Regions from separate parts of the Micromonospora sp. NPDC050686 genome, predicted to be linked through region 2. Evidence: riboswitches for the same ligand, from Rfam matches in the RefSeq annotation. Region 2 holds a riboswitch; the other holds the start of a gene.
The links. Region 2 has a riboswitch for S-adenosylmethionine ahead of thrC (threonine synthase). Riboswitches for the same ligand answer to the same signal wherever they lie in the genome.
Positions count from the first base shown of each region.

Region 1: linked by a shared signal. The riboswitch ahead of AB0H57_RS14480 (ABC transporter substrate-binding protein) and the one ahead of thrC (threonine synthase) in region 2 are both predicted to bind S-adenosylmethionine.

Region 1 is NZ_JBFAID010000017.1:59,130-62,508, reverse strand. It holds gene AB0H57_RS14490 (amino acid ABC transporter ATP-binding protein) at 1-149, opposite strand, end outside; gene AB0H57_RS14485 (amino acid ABC transporter permease) at 155-955, opposite strand; gene AB0H57_RS14480 (ABC transporter substrate-binding protein) at 992-1,849, opposite strand; SAM riboswitch class IV at 2,096-2,207, opposite strand; gene AB0H57_RS14475 (acyltransferase domain-containing protein) at 2,286-3,230, opposite strand; gene AB0H57_RS14470 (NUDIX domain-containing protein) at 3,287-3,379, opposite strand, start outside.
Region 2 is NZ_JBFAID010000002.1:201,779-205,157, reverse strand. It holds gene thrC (threonine synthase) at 1-1,229, opposite strand, end outside; SAM riboswitch class I at 1,241-1,375, opposite strand; gene AB0H57_RS03115 (DoxX family protein) at 1,574-2,023, opposite strand; gene AB0H57_RS03110 (ABC transporter permease subunit) at 2,211-3,122, opposite strand; gene AB0H57_RS03105 (alpha/beta fold hydrolase) at 3,122-3,379, opposite strand, start outside.

The DNA.
Region 1 (3,379 bases), on a different contig from region 2:
AGGGTGGACTTGCCGGAGCCCGACGGCCCGATCACACAGGCCGTCCCGCCCCGCGCGACGTCCAGGTCGGCGCCGCGCAGCACCCGGTTGGCGCCGAAGGCCAGGTGCACGTCCCGGACGGCGAGGCTGACCGGGGTGGTGGTGGCGATGCTCATCAGGGCTCCTTGCGGGTCGGGACGGCGGTCTCCGGCGGCAGCGCGGTGGAGCCGGCCACGGCCAGGCCACCGTCGTCCTCCGGGTCGACGGTGACCGCGCGGCCCTGCCGCAGCCGCCGGTCGATCGCGTTGACCGCGTGGGTCAGCGGCACGGTCAGCACCAGGTAGCAGAGGCCGGCCAGCAGCAGCGCCGACTGGTTGCCGGTGTTGGCCGCGTAGTCCTGGCCGATCCGGAACAGCTCCCGCTGGCTGGCCAGCAGGCCGAGGAAGTAGACCAGACTGGAATCCTTGATCAGCGCGATCAGCTGGTTCACCCAGGCCGGCAGCACCCGGCGAATCCCCTGCGGGACGATGACCAGGCGCATCGCCGCGCCCCAGGAGAAGCCGAGCGCCCGCGCCCCCTCCAGCTGCGCCGCCTCGACGCTCTGGATGCCGGCGCGGAAGATCTCCCCGATGTACGCCGCCGCGATCAGCGACAGCGCCAGGATGCCCAGCGGGTACGGGTTCGGCCCCCACACCTGCATCCCGAACGGGGCCAGGCCGACGCCGATCAGCAGGATGGTCGCCGCCGCCGGCAGGCCGCGGAAGACGTCCGTGTAGACCCGCGCCGGCCAGCGCAACCACCGGGTACGGGAGATGCCGGCGACCGCCAGCAGCAGCCCCAGCACCGAGCCGAGCAGGGCGGCAGAGAGCGCCAGGATCAGCGTGTTCGGCAACCCGACCGTCAGCATCTCGGGCAGCGCCTCGCGCATGGAGTCCCAGTCGAAGAAGGTCTCCCACAGGGTGCTCAACGGATCCATCGTCTGCTCCTACCGCCCCGCTCGTTCGTGCGTACGTCAGGAAGCCGCCGACGCCGACGGCGCCGCGACCGTGCCGCTGCCCGGCGTGAAGTCGGCCGGGATCGGCCGGCCCGGGTAGTAGTGCTCCTGGAGCCTGGTCCAGGTGCCGTCGGCGATCACCTGGTCGAGGCCGGAGTTCAGCGCCTCGCGCAGCTCGTCGTTCCCCTTGGCCACCGCGTACGCGGTCGGGGCCGGGCTGATCTGCTTGGCCGCGACCTTGATCTTGCCGCCGCTGTCCGCGGCCGACTTGTCGCCGATCTCGGCCGGGGCGATCCAGGCGTCGGCGGTGCCGGCCTTGAGCTGGTTGATCGCGCCGTTGTAGTCGGGCACCCGCACCGGGTTCAGGCCCTCCTTGGTGGCGTAGTCGTCCTGCACGGTGCCCTGCACCACGACCACCCGCTTGCCGGCGAGCTGGTCGAAGCCGGTGATGGTCGAGGTGGCCGGCACATCCAGCCCGAAGTAGCCGAAGTCGTAGCCGTTGCCGAAGTCCACGGTCTTCTTCCGCGCCTCGGTGATGGTGATCGACGAGCTGCCCACGTCGAACTTGCGGTTGTTGACCTGGGACAGCAGCGCGGAGAAGTCCGTGCCGACGAACTCGACCTTGAGGCCGACCTTGCCGGCCACGGCGGTGAGCAGGTCGTTGTCGAAGCCGGTGAACTTGCCGTCCTTCAGGTACACGTTCGGCGGCGCGTCGGTGAGGGTGCCGGCCCGCAGCACGCCCGGCTGGAGCAGGCCGTACGGGTTGTCGGCGGAGGCGGCGGAGTCGTCCCCGCCGCAGGCGGTCAGCGCGGTGGCGGCGAGCACGGCGGCGGCGCCGAGGGCGGCCACCTTGGACAGGGCAGGCAGGAATCGCACGGGTTTCTCCGATGAATGTCGGGCGGCGCACGGGGCGCGCGCCAGGAGACGGTGCGCCGGACGAGGGCACACCGCTGCGGGTGGTACGAGGAAGGGAAGGGTTCGACTAGCGTGCGGCGCGGCGACGACAGACGCCGCTGCACACCCGCATGAAGTCGATGTGCCGCCGCTTCACCGGTGTGAAGTCCGCGGTGGAAAGAAAGCTGGACATGGTTCTCCTGCGGTCGCTGTGCTGACCTGGGAACCAGGCCACGCTTGCACCGGCGCCGTGCCGGTGCCTGGTCCTCACCCGGAGCACCCCACCGTGGAGGAGGGTTGCCGGCCAGCAAGCCGGGGCTTTGCGCTGGCGCTCATGACCTGCCTGGAAATCTAGAGCCCCGCCGGGCGATCGTCCAGCCGTTATGACCACGCTCACGGCCCGCCGGGGCGGATGCGCCTAGCTCGGGAAGCGGCCGCGGCGCCAGCGCCAGTGGCGGCCGGCGCGCAGATGGTCGACGACCGCGCGCTGCAGCGCGGTGCGGCGCGGCAGCTGGTCGAGCGGGGTGGTCAGGGTGCGGAACACGAACCGCAGCACCTCGACGTCGGCGTCGATCCCCTCCGGCTCCTCGTAGGGTTCCAGCTCGAACCTCCGCTGGAACCGGACGATGTTGGAGTCCTCGGGCAGGTATTCCCGCAACTGCGGGTCGAGCAGCCACGAGCCGCAGGAGAACTCCGGGTAGCGCTCGTCGGGGAAGTGGCGCGGGAAGAACGCGCGGGCCTCGTCGAGCGACGCCTCGACCGCCGCCGGGGTCAGCGGCCCCGCCTCGGGGATGTGCAGGCCGATGGCGGCGTCGCCGCGCTGGTGCTGCAGCCGGCCCAGCTCGTAGAGGCCGCCGCGCGCGTGCAGCGTCAACCAGCTCTGCATGACCGGCCAGCCCGCGCCGCGCATCCGCCGGTCGATCGCGAGGTTGCGGCCCAGATCGGCGAGGGTCACCCAGGACACGGCATCGGCGATGCCGTGGTCGCGGTGGTACGCCCGGACGACGTCGACCAGGGCCAGGTACGCGTACCCGTAGAGATGCCGCCAGGCGGGACCGCGTTCGCGCGGCAGCGCCGGACCGGGCGGCAGCCAGTCGTGGCCCCCGAGATCGGCGCGGACCAGGGCGGTCGAGCGGTCGAGCAGCCAGCGCAGCTCCGGAGTCCACAGCGGAGAGTCGGGGTCGGGCCAGCCCGCCATGATCTCGGCGGCGTCGTCCGGCCGCACCGCGAGCCGGTCGAGGATCGCGGGCGCGTCGGCCCTGGCGGGCAGCGGAGCCGACGGCCGGTCGCCGGCGAGCCGGTGCACGCGCTCGACCTCCTCGACGGGCACCCCGAGCCGGGCGGCGGTGTCGTCCAGATCCACGCGAACGACCGTACCGACCGCTGGGGTCGCCGCAACAGGCCCGGGCGGCCGGCCGGTCAGGGCCGTCGGGCGAAGAAGTCGGCCATCGCCCGGGTGTGCGTGGAGAAGGCTAGCTCCACCGGCTCGGTGAGCACCAGCCACTCGGTGGC
Region 2 (3,379 bases):
GGGCCGACCTGGGCGGCGACGGCGTCGATGGTCTTCAGGCCCTCGCCGGTGTTGAACACCACGGTCTCGGCGGTCGGGTCGAGCCGGCCGGACTCGACCAGCTTGCGCAGCACCGCGACGGTGACCCCGCCGGCGGTCTCGGCGAACACGCCGGTGGTCCGGGCCAGCAGCCGGATCCCGGCGCGGATCTCGTCGTCGTCGGCGTACTCCATCCAGCCGCCGGTGCGGCGGACCGCCTCCAGCGCGTAGAGGCCGGCCGCCGGGTCGCCGATGTTGAGCGACTTGGCGAGGCCGGTGGGCCGGACCGGGGTGATCGTGTCGGTGCCGGAATGCAGCGCGGTGGCGATCGGGTTGCAGCCGGCGGACTGAGCGCCGAAGACCTTCCAGCCACCGGCCGGGGCCTCCACCAGGCCGATCTCGACCAGCTCGGTGAACGCCTTGTCGATCTTGGTGAGCAGCTCGCCGGAGGCCATCGGGATCACCACCTGGGCGGGGATCCGCCAGCCGAGCTGCTCGGCCACCTCGTAGCCGAGCGTCTTGGAACCCTCCGCGTAGTACGGCCGGACGTTGACGTTGACGAAGGCGGTGTCCTCGAACTCGTCGGTCTCCACCAGCTCGCCGCAGAGCCGGTTCACGTCGTCGTACGAGCCGTCGACGGCGACCAGCTCGCCGCCGTAGACGGCGGTGGTGACCACCTTGCCCTGCTCCAGGTCGCCGGGGATGAACACCACCGACGGCGCCCCGGCCCGGGCGGCGTGCGCGGCCACCGAGTTGGCCAGGTTGCCGGTGGAGGCGCAGGCGAAGCGGGTGAAGCCGAGCGCCCGCGCGGCGGTCAGCGCCACCGACACCACCCGGTCCTTGAACGAGTGGGTCGGGTTGGCGCTGTCGTCCTTGACCCAGAGCGGGGCGGTGACGCCCAGTTCGGCGGCGAGGTGCGGGGCGGCCACCAGCGGGGTGAGCCCCGGGTCCAGGGTCACCCGGGTGGCCGGATCCTGGCCGGCGGGCAGCAGCGGCGCGTACCGCCAGATGTTGGCCGGCCCGGCCGCGATCCGCTCCCGGGTGACGGCGGCCAGCGCGGTGCTGTCGTAGTCGACCTCCAGCGGGCCGAAACACTCGTAACAGGCGTGCTGGGCGGCCAGCGGGTACCGCGCGGAGCAGGCGCGACAGACCAGAGCCCGGGCCGGGCTGGCGGTGGTGTCGATACCGGTGACGGGAAGGGTCGACGTCATGTCGAGGAGTCCTCTCATCTTTCCCCGCGTCGCACCCTGCGGCGGGGACGGAATTGGCACCTGCCCCGTCGCGCTCTGCGTCGAGTCGCACGGGGTGGTTGCCGGGGCGTCGTCGGGCCGTATCCCTCAGCCCCTCTGGATGAGGTATTCAGTTGTGCCGCCGAGTCTAGGCGGAGGGCTGCCCCTGCTCACCCGTGATCCCAGCCTGTGAACCGCGCCCCGCCGTCACCGCCGCGTGGTCGCCGCCGGAGCGGTCCGCCGGCACTGACCCACCGCCGGGTGCGGTGGTTGTCGCCGGGAGGACAACAACCGCACCCGAAGCGGGCGCCGGGCGGGCTCGGGGCTCAGGCGGGGACCGACGCGTGGGGGGCGGGGGTGGTTTCCGCCGGGCCGGCGCGACGGCGGGACAGCAGCACGTCCACCGCCCAGCTGCCCGGGCCGAGCACCGCGACCAGCAGGAACGACCAGCAGAAGAGGGCCGCCAGCTCACCGCCGTTGCGCAGCGGCAGCAGGTCGTGCGGCTGGTGCACCACGAAGTACGCGTACGCCATCGAGCCGGAGGCGAGCAGCGCGGCTGGCCGGGTTGCCAGCCCGACGAGCACGAGCGTGCCGCAGACCAGTTGGATCAACGCGGCCCACCAGCCGGGCCAGGTGGCGAACGGGATCGCTCCGCCGGTGGCCGGGTTGCCACCGAGGACGCCGAAGATCGACGCCGCGCCGTGGCACAGGAAGAGCGCGCCGGCGACGATGCGGAACAGGGAGAGCACGGGACCGTTCAACTGCGCCGTAACCATGGGGACCTCCTGGGACGGGTGTCGGACGACGTCCAGGATGGCGGGCGCAGTGATTGAAGTTAATCGATTCCTTGCTCGCGGGACAATCCCATGGGAACGCTCCCATGATATGGGCGTGCGGTGAGGTGGTGTTAAGCAGGGCCCCCTCCTACACAAAACGCGGTGACAGAGGGCCCCGCCTTGCACCTCAGCTGGTGATGTCCTTGCGGGTGAAGCGCCAGTAGGCCAGCGACCAGAAGAGGGTGGCGTAGGCGATCGCCGAGATGCTGCCGCGGACCACGTCGTCGGTCTGCACCGGCGTGGAGAGCAGCCCCAGCCAGGCGCTGCTGTAGTGGGTGGGCAGGAAGTCGCGCAGCACGCCCAGCGCGGTGATCTGGTCGAGGATGCTGGACAGGATCCAGAGCAGCACCGCGCCGCCGACCGCGCCCAGCGCGGCGTCCGTGGTCACCGAGAGCAGGAACGCCAGCCCGGCCACCACCAGGAGTACGACCGCCAGGTAGCCGAGCACCGCGAGCAGCCGCAGCACCCCCTCCCCCGGCGCCAGCTCGGCGGCGACCTGGCTGCGCAGCGGCTCCCAGCCGTACCGCAGGGTGCCGACCAGCAGCGCGGTGCCGGCGAGCAGCAGCAGCGCCAGCAGCGAGTACGCCAGCGCGACCACCAGCTTCACGGTGAGCAGCCGGGCCCGGGGCACCGGCACCGCCAGCAGGTAGCGCAGGCTGCCCCAGCTCGCCTCGCTGGCCACCGTGTCGCCGCAGAACAGCGCGACCACCACGACCAGCAGGAACGACGCCGAGACCAGGATGGAGAAGAGGGTGAAGTTCAACCCGCCCGAGGTGGCCAGGTCGGCGAGGCTGGCGAACTCGCCCCGGCCGTTGCCGTCGTCGCCGCCGGACTCGAACTGGAACGCGATCAGGATGATGATCGGCAGCAGCGCCATGAACCCCAGCGCGAGCTGGGTACGCCGGCGCGACGCCTGCCGCCGGAACTCCGCCGCGAACGGCAGCGTCGCCGACGGGCGGTAGCCGCGCGCCGCGCCACCGGACCCGGCCGTACCCGCGCCGGACGAACCCGCGCCCGACGCCACCGACGAACCCGCCATCACCGGTCCCCGCTTCCCCGAGAGTTCTCGCCCACCAGAGCGAGGAACGCGTCCTCCAGGCGCCGCCGCGGCACCACCCGGTCCACCCCGATGCCGGCCCGGACCAGTTCGGCCACCACCTCGCTGCGCGCGGTGCCGTTGGTGTCCACCACCAACTGGCCGTCGCCGTCCGGCAGCACCCGTACGCCGTCCAGCCGGTCCAGCACGGTCCGGGCCGCGTCCGGGTCGCTCACCTCGAACAGCACGCTCGGCGACTC